DNA from 2 places in the Catenibacterium mitsuokai genome. Region 2 is predicted to be linked to the other one. Evidence: a T-box and tRNA genes for the amino acid it is inferred to sense, from the RefSeq annotation. Region 2 holds a T-box; the other holds one or more tRNA genes.

Region 1 (4,211 bases), 710 kb from region 2:
TTTCTCTTCTAATATATAAGACTCATTAAGAAAACAAGGTGTAGTAGGAGTAATAGATGCATCCTCGTCGCTTCTCATCTTCTTAGCAGGACTCATGATAATCTTCATGATAAAGCCTCAAGCATCTCTTTAGGATTATCGGCAGTCTTTACACGCTCCTTGGCTTTAATAATCATTCCTGCTTCATCAATTAAGTATGTTGTTCTTACAACACCCATGCTGACCTTTCCATAATTCTTCTTCTCTTTCCATACATCATAGTCCATGATTGTTTTCTTTTCTGTATCAGAAAGCAAAGTAAAAGGTAGTTCATATTTCTCTTTGAACTTCTTGTGACTTGCTACAGAATCTTTACTGATTCCAATGACCACTGCATCTTTTTCTAAAAATTCAGGATACAAATCTCGAAACCCGCATGCCTGTTTAGAACATCCAGGTGTATTATCTCTAGGATAGAAATAGAGAATCACACGATGTCCTCTATATTCTTCTAAAGTATGCATATTGCCTTCTTCATCTGGTAGATTAAAAGAAGGTGCTTTTGTATTAATCTCTAACATAACAAACCCTCCTTGTTTAATCATACCAAAAATAAAAATAAAGCGCCACCTTCCAATAAAAAACAGATGTAAGCATTAACATTTTATAAACATGTTGACACATTGAAATACAGGTTTTATAATCCATTTGTCATTAAATACAATTAAATATTAAATAGGGGGACAATTATGACATTTTCATTAACTACTCGTCTCATTGCTGAGTTCCTTGGTACTGCAATCATGGTTATGATTGGTAACGGCTCAGTAGCAAACGTGGAATTAAAGGGAACAAAGGGAAGCCACAGTGGATGGGTCATCATTGCAATCGGTTATGGTATGGCCGTTATGATTCCAGCTCTTATGATTGGTAAAATTTCTGGTAACCATATCAACCCAGCGTTCACTATTGGTCTTGCTGTTGCAGGTGATGTTCCATTAGCTGAAGTATTACCTTACATCTTAGTACAGTTTGCTGGTGCTATCGTAGGTCAGTTTATTCTTTATATTTGCTTCAAACCACATTATGATGCAACAGAAAATCCTGATGCAATCTTAGGTACATTCTCAACTACTGATGCAACAAACAATAAGTTCAATGGTTTCGTAAACGAATTCTTCGGATCATTCATCTTATTCTTCTGTGCATTATCTATTACACATTCACCAATCTTCGAACATGGTAACCAGGGTGCTGGTTTCATTGGTGTTGGTTTATTAGTTATGGCATTAGTTGCTTCATTTGGTGGTCCTACAGGTCCAGCTTTAAACCCAGCTCGTGACTTAGGTCCAAGAATCTTACATGCAATCTTACCAATTAAGAACAAGGGAACTTCTCAGTGGGATTATGCATGGGTTCCAGTACTTGCTCCAATTTGTGCAAGTATCTGTGCTTGTCTATTATATTTCAACATTTTCTAAGAAGCTATCAATCGATAGCTTTTTTTCTTTGCCTAAAAGAATAGGGGAGTAATAAAAAAAGGATAAGCATCGAGGAATTGGTAACTGAAATGCTTATCAAATAAGAACCACTAAAATATAATATAACTTATAAAGCACAAAAAAACTCAGGAACGAATCCTGAGTTATATTTATAAATGGCGCAGGTTGAGGGATTCGAACCCCCGCAGGACGTTAATCCTCTGTCGGTTTTCAAGACCGATCCCTTCAGCCGGACTTGGGTAAACCTGCATCATAAATAAAATGGTGGTTCCGGCCGGAATCGAACCAGCGACACGAGGATTTTCAGTCCTCTGCTCTACCGACTGAGCTACGGAACCAATTGGCGGTCTGAACGGGGCTCGAACCCGCGACCTCCGCCGTGACAGGGCGGCATTCTAAACCAACTGAACTACCAGACCAATAAAAATGGTGGAGCCTAGGAGGATCGAACTCCTGACCTCCTGCGTGCAAAGCAGGCGCTCTCCCAGCTGAGCTAAGGCCCCGATAAATGGTCGGGAAGACAGGATTTGAACCTGCGACCCCCTGGTCCCAAACCAGGTGCACTACCAAGCTGTGCTACTTCCCGTTTATAAAGATGGTGCCCTGGGCCGGAATCGAACCGGCACGGAGTTTGAAGTCCGCAGGATTTTAAGTCCTGTGCGTCTACCAGTTTCGCCACCAGGGCACATATGTGGAGGTTCCAACCGGACTTGAACCGATGGTCGAAGAGTTGCAGTCTTCTGCCTTACCAACTTGGCTATGGAACCGTTGCTTCGTGGCGCTCGTATAATATACTATGGATTTTAGATAATTGCAAGGGTTTTTAAGAAAAAAGTTTAAAAAAGTGTATAAAATATAATTCATTTCTTCTATGAGAAAACCTAATAATCGGTTTTATGATGGAATAATCAATACAATTTACATTTCTAATATAAATCACATAATTCTCTTAAAATTAGTAGTCATAATAGAAAACAAGGAGTGGTTACTATGTATAAAGAAATAATTTTATCTGTTATTAAAACTTCACTACCATTAATGATTGTTTTGCTTATATTACAGTATATATTTAGAAAACAATCTACATGCATATTAATAGAATTTAATGTCGCTTATTCAATTGTTCGTATGATGCCTTTAGTTAGTTCTATGCATACTCTAGGTATAAAAGGAATTATAACACTTATAATATGTTTTCTATTTTTGAATACAAGTACATTGCTGATGTATCGCATCCATAGCCTCAATCTATAAAGAACACACATTTATATGTATTTCTACTTGCAGATTATCTTTGATAAAATGAACTCACGCAAAAAGGAGACAATTAAAATGAATAGATATGACTATGTAGGTAGTTTCTTAAGACCTGAGAGACTTAAGAAGGCAAGAAGAGATTTTGAAAATAATACAATTAATGCAGAAGAATTAAAAAAAGTAGAAGATGAGTGTATTACAGAACTTATTACTAAGATTAAAGAATTAGGTTATCATACAATCACTGATGGAGAATTTAGACGTTCTACATGGCATTTAGATTTTATGTGGGGACTTAATGGCGTCGAACATAAAAAGACAATAGAAGGTAATACAACATTTGATGGTGAAGCAGCAATGATTGATGATACTTATGTCACAGGAAAGATCAGCTGTGATCATCATCCTTTCGTAGATCATTTCAAATTTGTAAAACAGTTTGAAGATGGAAAAACAGTTGCTAAACAGACTATTCCTTCACCAGGACAGTTCTATGCTTACTTTACGGGAACACAGTTACTTAGAAATACATTAAGTATTTATGAAAGTGAAGAGGCTTTTGCTTCTGATGTAGTCAAGGCTTATATTGAGTTTGTTCATGAAATTTATGATGCAGGATGTCGTGTATTGCAGTTTGATGATTGTGTATGGGGCGGTATGGTCAATCCACAGCTTGCATGTGGCCTTACAGGACGTACTGGTGATGCATTAGAAGATTATAAAAAGAGATTATTAGAACTTAACAATGAAGTTGTTGCAGCAAGTCCAAAGGACTTAGAAATCAATACACATGTATGTCGTGGTAATTATCATTCTACATTCTTTAGTTCAGGTGCTTATGATGGTGTGGCTGATTTATTATTTGGTGAAGAAAATGTGAATGCATACTACTTAGAATATGATGATGAACGTTCAGGAGGTTTCAAGCCTCTTGCAAAAGTATCAGGTGATAAGAAAGTTGTCTTAGGATTAATTACTACTAAACGTCCAGAATTAGAAGATAAAGAAAAAATCATTCAGAGAATTAAGGAAGCAAGCAAGTATATTCCTCTTGAACGTTTATCTTTGAGCCCACAATGTGGTTTTGCATCATGTGAGATTGGTAATAAACTGACAGAAGAAGAACAATGGGCTAAATTAAAACTTGTAAAAGAAATCGCAGAAGAAGTCTGGGGTTAATAAGTGTCCTCTAGGAAATCCTAGGGGATTCTTTTGTGTCTTGTAGTATATTAATTGATACAATGTAATTTATGTATAAGAGGTGAACAGATATGATAGAAACTATAATTAGATACATAATTATTGCAATTGTGTTAGGTGTTATCGGTGAAGTGATATCTCATTTATCTAGTAAAACGATTGATGAGAACATAAGTACTACATATTATAGAGTCAAAGCACAAGCAGTGTTGAAGTATACCTGTATGTCACAGTTGATTATGTTTCTTGTATTTAGTTATTTTTATCTGAAAG
Region 2 (4,211 bases):
TTGAATGGATGATCTGTCTTATTCTATTTGCGCTTGTTTTGTCATTAGAACTTGTCAATACAGCAATTGAAGCCGTGGTGGACTTAGCCTCACCAGATATTCATCCTCTTGCAAAGCTCTCTAAAGACGCTGCAGCAGGTGCTGTTTTAATCAGTGCAATCATTTCAGCTATTATTGGCTTGATGATTTTTATTCCTTATATTATTTAAAAAAAGCGGGCTATTTAAATAGTCCGCTTTTATCCATCATGTCTAATGCATGTTCTATTGTATCATCGCTTTGTACAAGAGCCATACGTACATAACCTTCACCTTGAGTGCCAAATGCATTACCTGGTACCACAAGAACACCTGTTTTATCAAATAGTTCCTTTACAAAAGTTTCAGAATCTTTAAACTTATCAGGAATCTTTGCCCATACAAACATAGTACCCTTAGGCATATCGATATCCCAGCCAATAGACTTACAGCCATTGACTAATAAGTCTCTTCTATGTTTATAAGCATTTCTTGTTTTTTCTACACATGATTGATCCTGTGTTAATGCTTTAATCGCACCTTTTTGAACTGGTAAGAACATACCATAATCTAGATTAGATTTTAATGATTTCAGTTTTCCAATGATTTCTTTATTACCAAGTGCAAAACCAATACGTGCACCTGCTAAACCATATGTCTTACTTAATGAGTTGAATTCAATACCCACATCCTTAGCACCTTCAAACTCTAAGAAGCTGTGTCCGGGTCCTTCAAACAATAATTCACTATAGGCATTATCATGAAGAACCATGATGTTGTGTTTCTTTGCGAAGACAATGAGTTTCTTATAGAATTCATCATTCGCAACACCACATGTTGGGTTATTTGGATAAGACACAATCATATACTTTGCATCCTGTGCAGTCTTTTCATCAATCATGTCAAAATCAATTAAATAATCATTTTCCTTTAATAAAGGCATAGTAACAACTTTAGCTCCAGCAAGTAGTGGTCCATCTCTAAAGATTGGATAACATGGATCCTGGACAAGTACAATATCACCTTCATCTACTAAAGTTAAAGCAAGATGTGCTAAGCCATCCTGAGATCCAAGTAATGATGTCATTTCAGTTTTGGGATCAATAGTGACACCGTATCTTCTTTTATACCATTCTTTTACAGTGTTTTGAAGATCAACGGCATCCTTAATCGCATAAAGATAGTTTTCTGGCTTCATTGCCTCATTTGCGATTGTTTCCATGACTTCCTGAGTTGGAGGAATATTAGGTGCTCCAATACTCAAATCAATGACTTCTAGTCCTTGTTTTTTTCTTTCACTACGCATATTTGCGAGTGTAGTGAAGATGCTTTCTCCGAAGAGATCCATTCTTTTTGAAAATTTCATTTTTATATACGCCCTTTCTTCAAGTATCATAATACAAATATGAAACAAATGAAAGGGGGTTTCAATTTATAAAAAATCTACATGAAATGTATGTGTAATTACTATTTTCCTTGCTTTCGGCTTGTCCGATAGATTAGATTTCAGAAATGGATTTTGTAATCAATAGTTCTTATTGAAAATTAATGTATATGATGATATAAAAAATGGTGAAATAAAAGAAAGAAAAAATTTTATGAAAAATATGATTGTTGTAGGTGGTTTGTGTTTATCGACTGCTTGCAGCTCTGCTTTTTACATTGTTTCCAATGACAGTATATGCTATAAATACAATAGAATATGAAACTGAATATATGGAACCGATAGAAGAAAGTGATTATATTGTAAATCAAAATTCACGTAATATTTTTACAAAAATCGCAAAAAAAGCTATAAATAATAAGGCAAGATTAGTTGATTTTGCTGAAAAGGTGGCTGGTAAAACTGTAGCAAAAAATATAAATAAATTTTTTACACCTATAACAAAAGCATTAAAACCGTTATTAGAAGGGACATTATTTTAATATGAGAGAAGACGATTATAAATTATCAATGGAAAAATTATATCAACAAAATAGATTATTGATTTCGGCTTTACATGAAATATATGGAGAAGAAATTCAGTCAACAAGTTTATTTTGTTTAGAACATGATATTTCTTTTCTGACAAGGAACAAAATTATGTTGGTTTTAAATAAGTATTCAATGCAGCATACAATGTCTGAAGAATTATTTTGGAAAGAAAAGATATATTCAGAAGTAAAAGATTTTCCAAATTTGGATGATTGTGAATTTAAAAAAATGCTTTTGTTGTTTTGGAAAGATTATGTAATTACAGATGAATAACTATTAGAGATGCATATAAAATGCAAAAAAAGGACGGATTGTTCGATAGATTAGATTTCATCTTGTCTTTTTCCGAATAATTAGGTATAATACTTGAGAACACGAAGAAAAGGACTAGTATGTAATATACTTATATTGAGAGAGGAAGAGACAGGTGAAAATCTTCTTATAAGATATTATTGAATTCACCTTGGAGTGCGGCTAATCCCCGCCGTAACACTGACGTTATAAGTGATAAAGTGCATATAGTGTATACTATATGAATTTAGGATGGTACCGCGATTTAAGTCGTTCCTATTGGAACGGCTTTTTTATTTTTTTAAGGAGGAAAGTTATGGATGAATTATTAAAAATCCAGGAAGAAGCACTTGCTAAAATTTCTGCATGTGCTGATGCGAAAGAATTAAATGACTTACGTGTATTCTATCTTGGTAAAAAAGGACCTATTCAGGCTGCTATGAAATCAATGAAGACTATGGCTCCTGAAGAAAGAAAAACATTTGGACAGGTTTCAAATAAGACTAAACAGGAAATTGGACAGGCTATTGAAGAAAAGAAAGCTTATTTAGAAGAAAAAGCTTTAAATGAACGTTTACTTGCAGAAGATATTGATATCTCTTTACCAGGTAATCGCTTACCAGTAGGATCTGTACATCCTTTAACACGTGTTAAGGAAGACTTAGAAGAATTATTCCTAGGTATGGGATATAAGGTAGCTGAAGGACCTGAAGTAGAATCAGATCATTTCAACTTCGAATTAATGAACTTACCTAAAGGACACCCTGCAAGAGATATGCAGGATACATTCTATATTGATGAAAATACATTAATGAGAACACATACTTCTCCTGTACAGGCACATGTTATGTTAGAAGCAAAGGGTAAAGGTCCTATCAAGGTTATCTGCCCTGGTAAAACATACCGTCGTGATGATGATGATGCCACTCATTCACATCAGTTCATGCAGTGTGAAGGACTCGTCATCGATAAGAATATCACTATGGGTGATTTAAAGGGTACATTAGATGTTTTCGCTAAGAAGATGTTTGGTGAAAAGCGTGAAATTCGTTTAAGACCTTCTTATTTCCCATTCACAGAACCAAGTGTAGAAGTAGATATCTCTTGTGCCAACTGTGGCGGTAAGGGCTGTGCTATGTGTAAAGGTACTGGATGGATTGAAGTATTAGGTGCTGGTATGGTTAACCCTCATGTCTTAGAAATGTGTGGATTTGATCCTAAGGAATACCAGGGATTTGCATTTGGTATCGGACTAGAAAGAGTTGCTATGTTGAAATATGATATTGATAATATCCGTGATTTCTACAATAATGACTTAAGATTCTTAGAACAGTTCGAAAGAAAGGAGTAGTATATGTTAGCTAGTTTACATTTATTAAATAGATATGTGAAAGTAGATGATCAAGATCCTGCAGAACTTGCAGAAAAGATCACTCGTATTGGATTAGAAGTAGAAGGACAAGGACCTCTTGCAAAAGGAACTAAGCTTGTTGTTGGTTATGTAAAGGAATGTATTGAACATCCTAATTCTGACCATCTTCATATCTGTCAGGTAGAAACTGCCCCTGGTGAAGTAAGACAAATTGTATGTGGTGCACCTAATGTGGCTGCTGGTGAAAAGGTTATTGTGGCATTACCAGGATGTGAACTTGAAGGTGGTAAGATTTCTTCAGGTGCTATTAGAGGCGAAAAGTCTGATGGTATGATCTGTTCTATTGCAGAACTTGGATTAGATAGCCGTTTATTAAAAGAAGAAGATAAAGCTGGTATTCATGTATTACCAGAAGATGCACCAGTAGGGACAGAAGCACTAACTTATCTTGGTTTAGATGATTATATTCTTGATATTGGTTTAACGCCAAATAGAGCTGATTGTATGGCTATGCAGTCTTTAGCTTATGAAGCAGCTGCTGTATTAGGTAGAAAAG

What was found. A T-box is a leader RNA that pairs with one kind of tRNA and senses whether it is charged. The one in region 2 lies ahead of pheS (phenylalanine--tRNA ligase subunit alpha), so its partner is inferred to be a tRNA-Phe.
Region 1: it has a tRNA-Phe gene. The T-box ahead of pheS (phenylalanine--tRNA ligase subunit alpha) is inferred to sense a tRNA for this amino acid. The anticodon was not compared.

Annotation. Positions count from the first base shown of each region.
Region 1 covers NZ_CP102271.1:1,075,937-1,080,147, forward strand. Annotated here, with positions in the region: gene yaaA (peroxide stress protein YaaA) at 1-108, opposite strand, end outside; gene NQ499_RS05375 (peroxiredoxin) at 105-560, opposite strand; gene NQ499_RS05380 (MIP/aquaporin family protein) at 729-1,460, shown strand; tRNA gene NQ499_RS05385 (tRNA-Ser) at 1,638-1,730, opposite strand; tRNA gene NQ499_RS05390 (tRNA-Phe) at 1,744-1,819, opposite strand; tRNA gene NQ499_RS05395 (tRNA-Asp) at 1,823-1,900, opposite strand; tRNA gene NQ499_RS05400 (tRNA-Ala) at 1,909-1,984, opposite strand; tRNA gene NQ499_RS05405 (tRNA-Pro) at 1,991-2,067, opposite strand; tRNA gene NQ499_RS05410 (tRNA-Leu) at 2,078-2,166, opposite strand; tRNA gene NQ499_RS05415 (tRNA-Cys) at 2,174-2,248, opposite strand; gene NQ499_RS05420 (5-methyltetrahydropteroyltriglutamate--homocysteine S-methyltransferase) at 2,814-3,917, shown strand; gene NQ499_RS05425 (hypothetical protein) at 4,010-4,211, shown strand, end outside.
Region 2 covers NZ_CP102271.1:1,781,587-1,785,797, reverse strand. Annotated here, with positions in the region: gene NQ499_RS09340 (diacylglycerol kinase family protein) at 1-209, shown strand, start outside; gene NQ499_RS09335 (aminotransferase class I/II-fold pyridoxal phosphate-dependent enzyme) at 220-1,383, opposite strand; gene NQ499_RS09330 (hypothetical protein) at 1,734-1,943, shown strand; gene NQ499_RS09325 (hypothetical protein) at 1,945-2,265, shown strand; T-box leader at 2,361-2,564, shown strand; gene pheS (phenylalanine--tRNA ligase subunit alpha) at 2,600-3,634, shown strand; gene pheT (phenylalanine--tRNA ligase subunit beta) at 3,638-4,211, shown strand, end outside.